One region of the Klebsiella variicola genome, then DNA from elsewhere that is predicted to be linked to it. Evidence: riboswitches for the same ligand, from Rfam matches in the RefSeq annotation. Region 1 holds a riboswitch; the other holds the start of a gene.
The links. Region 1 has a riboswitch for cobalamin ahead of btuB (TonB-dependent vitamin B12 receptor BtuB). Riboswitches for the same ligand answer to the same signal wherever they lie in the genome.
Positions count from the first base shown of each region.

Region 2: linked by a shared signal. The riboswitch ahead of SP68_RS04590 (cobyrinate a,c-diamide synthase) and the one ahead of btuB (TonB-dependent vitamin B12 receptor BtuB) in region 1 are both predicted to bind cobalamin.

Region 1 covers NZ_CP010523.2:5,366,506-5,370,307, reverse strand. Annotated here, with positions in the region: gene trmA (tRNA (uridine(54)-C5)-methyltransferase TrmA) at 1-1,087, opposite strand, end outside; cobalamin riboswitch at 1,202-1,388, shown strand; gene btuB (TonB-dependent vitamin B12 receptor BtuB) at 1,454-3,310, shown strand; gene murI (glutamate racemase) at 3,255-3,802, shown strand, end outside.
Region 2 covers NZ_CP010523.2:960,280-964,081, reverse strand. Annotated here, with positions in the region: gene cbiB (adenosylcobinamide-phosphate synthase CbiB) at 1-62, opposite strand, end outside; gene SP68_RS04590 (cobyrinate a,c-diamide synthase) at 59-1,435, opposite strand; cobalamin riboswitch at 1,529-1,706, opposite strand; gene pocR (transcriptional regulator PocR) at 1,987-2,898, opposite strand; gene pduF (propanediol diffusion facilitator PduF) at 3,101-3,802, opposite strand, start outside.

The DNA.
Region 1 (3,802 bases):
GCAGAACGCCGCATTCCATATGATGGGTGTACGGGAACTGGTCGAACAGCGCCAGCCGGGTGACGTTGTGCGTCTGGCTTAACGTCTCCAGATTGCGGCACAGAGTTTCCGGGTTGCATGAAATGTACAGAATGCGCGGATAGGCCTGCACCATTTTTTCCGTTTCGCTGTCCAGTCCGCTGCGCGGCGGATCGACGAAAATGGTCTCGCACTGATAGCTCTGCAGATCGATACCCTGCAGCCGGTTGAACTCCCGCACGCCATTCATCGCCTGAGTAAACTCTTCCGCCGCCATGCGGATAATCTGCACGTTGTCGATATGGTTAGCGGCGATGTTGTACTGCGCCGCAGCCACTGACGGTTTGGCGATTTCGGTGGCCAGCACGCGATCAAAATTACGCGCCAGCGCCAGCGAGAAGTTACCGTTGCCGCAGTACAATTCCAGCAGGTCGCCGGTCGCCCCTTTGGTGACATCCAGCGCCCACTCCAGCATCTGAATGTTCATGGCCGCGTTCGGCTGGGTAAAGCTGTTTTCCACCTGACGGTAGATCATCTCTCGCCCGCCAACTGGCAGACGTTCATCTATATAGTCCTGATCGAGCTCGATTTTGGTTTTGGTCGCCCGTCCAATCAGATGCACATTGAGTCCCTGGGCTCGCAGGGCGTCACGCAGCGCCTCCGCTTGCTCACGCCAGGCATCATCGAGTTTTTTATGATACAGCAGCGAAACGACCGCCTGGTTGCTGAGGGTGGTCAGATAGTCAATCTGGAACAGCTTATGGCGCAGCACGGGATTGTTGCGCACGCCCTCCAGCATGGCGGTCATCAGCTGATTGATAAGCGCGCTGGCGGCCGGAAAGCTGTCAACGCGAATCCGCGACCGGGTCTGCTGATCGAAAATAATATGGTACAGATCGTCGCCATCGTGCCACAGACGGAACTCGGCGCGCATCCGGTAGTGGCTGACCGGCGAACGAAACACTTCCGGAACCGGCGCGGCAAAAGGCGCCATCATGGTTTGCAAACGGACGACTTTTTCTGCCAGCTGCGCTTCGTATTGTTCGGTAGGAAGGTGTTCGGGGGTCATGATGCATCCTGAATAAAATAAGTACGCGGGGATTGTAGGGAAAGCGCCGGGGATGTCCAGCCTCGAATGTGGCGGGAAATATAATTAGCAGTCTGGACATCTATATGATTCTAATTGTAGCATTCGCCTACCGGTCCTGTGAGTTAAAAGGGAACCCAGTGGAAATCTGGGGCTGACGCGCAGCGGTAAGGAAGGTGAGAAATGAGCGCACTCGGTGCAGACACTGCGGCTAGCCGTGGGAAGTCATTATTTCTTGAAACAGCCTCCAAGCCCGAAGACCTGCCGGAATACGTCGCACTGGGTTTTATCGTCGCGAGCAACTGATAAAACCTGCGGCATCCTTTTTCTGTTTCGGATGCTTTTACAATGATTAAAAAAGCTTCGCTGATGACGGCTTTATCCGTCACGGCATTTTCCGGCTGGGCGCAGGATAGCAATTCAGATACGTTAGTGGTGACAGCAAACCGTTTTCAACAGCCGGTCAATACCGTGCTGGCGCCGACCGACATTGTGACGCGCGATGATATCGACCGCTGGCAGTCCAAAGATTTAAACGATGTCATGCGTCGTCTTCCTGGGGTCGATATTGCCCGCAACGGCGGCATGGGGCAGAGCGCTTCGCTGTATGTTCGGGGGACGGAGGCTCGTCACGTGCTGGTGCTGATCGACGGTGTGCCGATGGCGCGTCCGGGGATCTCCAATGGCGTAGATATCAGTCAGATCCCTATCTCGCTGGTCCAGCGGGTGGAATACATCCGTGGCCCGCGCTCCGCAGTCTACGGCTCCGGAGCGATCGGTGGGGTGGTGAACATTATCACTATGACCGATTCAGACCGTTCACAGGTTAACGTCGGAATGGGGAGTAACGGTTATCAGACTTATGACGGCGCCATTAATAAACGTTTTGGCGATACCGTAGTGACTGCAGCTGGTGCTTATCAGACCACAAAAGGTTTTAACGTCCAGCCGAATTCGCCGTACAGCGGCGACAGCGATCGTGATGGCTATCGTAACAAGCTTTTCCTGGGCGGTGTGCAACATAAGTTTGACGATAACTTCTCTGGTTTCTTCCGGGGCTATGGTTACACAGCCAATACTGACTACGATCAGGGCTCGTATGGCTATGTTGGCGGCAATGATGAACGACAGAATTACACGCAGTCCTGGGACACGGGTCTGCGTTACAGCTCCGGTATCTATTCCTCCCAGCTGATTGCTAACTATCAGCGCATCAAAGATTACAACTACAGCAGCGACGCTGGCCGCTATGCCGCGGGCACCACCCTGGATGATATGGAACAGCGCTATATCCAGTGGGGTAATAACATTGAGGTTGGGCACGGGGCGATTAGTGGCGGCGTCGACTGGAAGCAAGAAAAGCTCACCTCCAGTAGCACAACATTGTCTGATGCCTACAAACGCGATACCACCGGTCTTTACCTGACCGGGCAGCAGCAGATTGACAGTGTGACCCTGGAAGCATCCGGACGTGAGGATCATGACGAGCAGTTCGGATGGCACGGTACTTGGCAGACTGCGGCAGGCTGGGAGTTTATTGATGGCTACCGGGCTACGCTCTCTTACGGTACCGGATTCCTGGCGCCGTCACTGGGTCAGCAATATGGCGCGACGCGTTTTGCTTCGTTTTATGGGCCTGGCATTGCTTCCAACCCAAACCTGAAGCCGGAAGAATCTAAACAGTGGGAAGCCGGAATTGACGGGCTAACGGGGCCGCTGGATTGGCGAATCTCAGCATATCATTATGAGATTCAAAACCTGATCGACTATAAAAACAATCAATATATCAACGTGAAGTCAGCCACGATTAAAGGTCTGGAGTGGACGGGGAACGTGACGACTGGCCCGGTGGAGCATCATCTGACGTTGCAGTATGTCGATCCGCGTGATGATGATACTGGCAAGGTACTCTATCGCCGCGCGAAGCAACAAGTGAAGTATGAACTGACCGGACAGATCTACGATCTTGACTGGAACGTGATGTATCAGTACCTCGGCAAGCGTTACGATGATGACTACGACAATGGGCGCGATGTCAAAATGGGCGGTCTGAGCCTCTGGGATGTCGGTTTATCGTATCCCGTCACCTCACACCTGACAGTTCGTGGTAAAATAGCCAATCTGTTCGATAAAGATTACGAGACAGTTTATGGCTACCAATCTGCAGGACGGGAATTCACCTTGTCTGGCAGCTACACCTTCTGATCCACGTCCCACCGTGCTGGTGTTTGATTCCGGCGTCGGTGGGTTGTCGGTTTATAATGAGATTCGGCAGCTGCTGCCGAATCTGCATTACATCTATGCTTTTGATAACGTCGCTTTCCCGTACGGTGAGAAGAGCGAGGAGTTTATCGTTGAGCGCGTTGTGGAAATCGTGACTGCCGTTCAGCAACGCTATCCACTGGCGCTGGCGGTCATCGCCTGTAACACCGCCAGTACCGTCTCACTGCCTGCCCTGCGTGAAAAGTTCGCTTTCCCCGTCGTTGGCGTGGTGCCGGCGATCAAGCCCGCCGCCCGCTTAACGGCGAACGGTATTGTTGGCCTGCTGGCGACGCGCGGTACCGTTAAGCGTCCTTATACCCGTGAGCTGATTGACCGCTTTGCCAATGAATGTCGGATTGAGATGCTGGGGTCGGCGGAGCTGGTGGAGCTGGCGGAAGCGAAGCTGCATGGCGAGCCTGTGCCGTTAGAAGAGCT
Region 2 (3,802 bases), 1.1 Mb from region 1:
TGCGGCGGATCGCCAATGAGCACATCAAGTATCCAGGCCACACACCAGGCGAGAAGAGTCATTGCGCCCTCCTTGCCGCTCGCAGCCAGTGGTTGAGCATGGTGGGGCGCTGGGCAAAGTGGACATGGAGATAGCTGGCAAAGGCGCTGCCGGACTGCCATCCTCCCGGCCACTGCTGGAGCGTCTTACCGTCTCGCTGTTTACGGCAGGCCAGTACGGCAGGGGTGGCGGGCGAAAAATCGGAGTAATGAAATTCATGGCCGCGCAGCCACTCGCCAGGAGCGGCCAGCAGCGTCTGCTGCTGCGCCTGCGCTTCGCAGTAGCCGAACCGGGTCAGACGCGTCCCCATTCGGCTGTGTCCAGGAATAATATCCGCCATGGCGTAGCGCTCGCCTCCGGTGACTTCCAGGGTCGTGCCCAGATACATCAGGCCGCCGCACTCGGCGTAGATCGCCACCCCGCGCCGGTGCGCCGCGCGAAGCTGCGCCAGCATCTCATGGTTGGCGGACAGCCCGGCCGCATGCAGCTCCGGGTAGCCGCCGCCGAGCCAGATCATCTGGCAGGCCGGCAGCTGGCGATCGCGCAGCGGGCTAAAGCGCACCATCTTCACGCCGCAGCGCGCCAGCAGCGCCAGGTTATCGGGGTAATAAAAATTGAAGGCCTCATCGTCGGCGAGGGCCAGCGTCAGTCCTTCGCCGGCGTCGGCGGCAAGCGGTTCCCCCCACTCGCCGGCCGGCATGGCGGCCAGTTCGCTGAGGGCCAGTAGCCGGTCTATGTCGAGGGTGCGCCCCAGCAGGCTGGCAAAATCCCGCCATGCCTGCTGATTGACCACCGACTCGCGGGCGGTCACCAGCCCCAGATGCCGTTCGGGCAGCGCCACGCCTTCCACGCGCGGCACATAGCCGAGCACTGGCACCTGACAGTAGCGCTCAATGGCGCTTTTCAGCAGCTGGAAGTGCGCGTCGCTGTTAACCCGATTGACGATAACGCCAGCGATGTTGAGGGCCGGATCAAAGTGTTGAAAGCCCATCACCGTGGCGGCGATGGAAGTCGACACCGCTTTGCCATCCACCAGCAAAATCACCGGGCAGCCAAGCTGTTTAGCCATCGCCGCGCTGCTGCAGTAGTTGGGGTCGATGCCGTAGCCGTCATACAGGCCCATCACCCCTTCGATAACCGCGATGTCGGCCTGCTGCAGTTGTTCGGCAAACAGCGCGTTGAGTATCGGGGCGGGAAGCATAAAGCTGTCGAGATTGCGGGAGGCGACGCCGCTGATGGCGGTGTGCCAGGCGGTGTCCAGGTAGTCTGGCCCCACTTTACAGGGTTGCACCCGCAAACCGCGCTGTTGGAGCAAGCTGAGCAGGCCAAGCGTAACGGTGGTTTTGCCACAACCGCTGCCGGTACCCGCAAGAATAAACGCACGCCTGGTTGCCATACCCTGTCCTGTTCAGGTGGTCGGGGTATAGCTGCGCGCATGCCTGGTCCTGCGACCACGCACCGCTAAGCCACCCACTTCCCACCGAAGTTGTTGGTCAGTTACCGGCAGGCAGGTCTTCTGGCTTAGCCTCGTTCTCGCCCGCCCTTCCCAATCTTTCGATCAGTGGTTTTTGCGGGGTCGTCAGCATCACAGCAGCGGGGGCTGCGGGGGATTTACACCCCCTTCCCTGACACCAAACTGGTGTCGAACCTGTCGGTTGTATTCGCCGATGCGCCATGCATCCGCGGTTAATGTTTCACGCTTACTTTTACCGCCTCATCGCCTGCAAAATGACGTCCGCGAGGTGAAGCGGTGTTGTGATATTCATCAGTCTCGTATTAACGGACACTCTATCCCATCACAAAAATAAAAACTGGTGTAGTTTATCCCTCGAATATCACTATTTTGTTGCGCTATGACAATTTATTGCTCTACTGTCGTTTTTTTCATTTTATAATGATGAAGATACTCCGGGATATCAAAAATCGGCAATAGCAAAATATTGTCATTTAAAAAGACTCAGTTTGTGATCCGGCATTAATTTGCTGACGAAATGCCTGCGGCGTTACCTGATAGGTCTGGCGAAACACTTTGCAAAAATAGCTGGTTTGCGAAAAACCTAAATTCCGCGCGATGCTGGCAATGCTCCAGTCGCTGTGGCATAGCAGCTCTTTTGCGCTCGCCATCCGCTGCTGATTGACCCAGGCGTTAAAGCCGATCCCCTGATACTTTTTAAACAGTTTGCTGAAGTAGTACGGGCTGAGATAGACGTGCGCCGCCACGTCCTCCAGACGCAGCTCATCGGAGAGATGCGCGTCGATATAGCGCAGCGCCTTCTTCATTTTGCCATCGTGCGGCGAGGCCGCCCGGCAGGCCTGCGCCGGGTCGTTCTGCGGCGGGTTATCTTTGATAACCACAAAGTTGAGCTGTTTTTTCAGGCAATTCTCGACGATCAGCTTCAGCAGATCCGCCGAAGCGATAACCCGCGAATAGTCCATCTCAGGCACATCGCGAAACGCCTGGACCAGCGCCGGATCGTCCTGCCAGCGGTCATCCACGTTCAGAATATCAACCAGTTCAATATCATTGCTCAGACGCACCTGGCCGCACAGCACGAAGCCAACGAGGTGGCCGGCGATCACCAGCGGGATGGAAAAATCAGTTAACCCCGCGTGACAGCGGTAGATACACAGCTGGTCATTTTTCGAGGCTTCCAGCCCGCCGCAGCGGTCGCTCATGCGACAGCGTCCGCTGTGCTCCGGGTGCTGACGCATGAGTTGGCAAAACGGCGTGAAATTAAACAGTTCAGAAATCTCATCACCGTGAATATTGACGACCACAACCGCCAGACTGGTGGCTTGCGCAAAATCCTGTGCGATTTTATTGATGAGTTCTGAGTTCAGGGTACTCGCAGAAATCATGATAAAACCCCTCAGTTAATTTTTTGTTATAAATAAAACATATTATTCATATTTCCCTTTTTTAGCATCAGATCCCGTCGACGATAAAAAAGTGCATTGACAATAACAAAAGTCTCCCACCCCGGGGAGACTTTTTGAGCGGTTCGTGATATCGGTTCATGAAATAGTTTTGCTATTTCAGTAATACATTTTTCACTGGATGCTAACGCGTATTTTTCTCCTCAACGCAGGTATGACAGGGAAGATTATTGGCGATGAGAAAACGATAAATTGCGGCGCCGAGGCAGGCGCCCAGCAATGGCGCGATGATGGGCACGATAAAATAGGGAATATCCCTTCCGCCAGTCATCGCGATGTCGCCCCACCCGGCGAGCCAGGCAAATAATTTCGGGCCAAAATCGCGCGCCGGGTTCATCGCAAAACCGGTAAGCGGCCCGGTCGAGGCGCCGATCACCGCTACCAGAATGCCAATCAACAGCGGCGCCAGCGGGCCCTTGGGTACGCCATTGCCATCATCGGTGAGCGCCATGATCATCCCCATCAACATCGAGGTGATCACCACCTCCACCAGCGCCGCATGCCAGATGCTGAGCTCAGGCGCCGGGTAGGTACTGAAGATACTGGCCAGCTGCAGGCTTTCCAGGCTGCCACGCACCATATGATGTACCGTTTCAAATTGCGTAAACAGGGTGCTGTAAAGTATCCAGGCCAACACGGCGCCGCCAAACGCGCCGGCGACCTGGGCCACGATATAGGGCAACACTTTTCTGCCCGGGAAGCAGGCAAACAGCCACAGGGCGACGGTGACGGCGGGGTTCAGATGCCCCCCCGAAATGCCGGCCGTCAGGTACACCGCCAGAGAAATACCCAGTCCCCAGATAATACAGATCTCCCACAGCCCCAG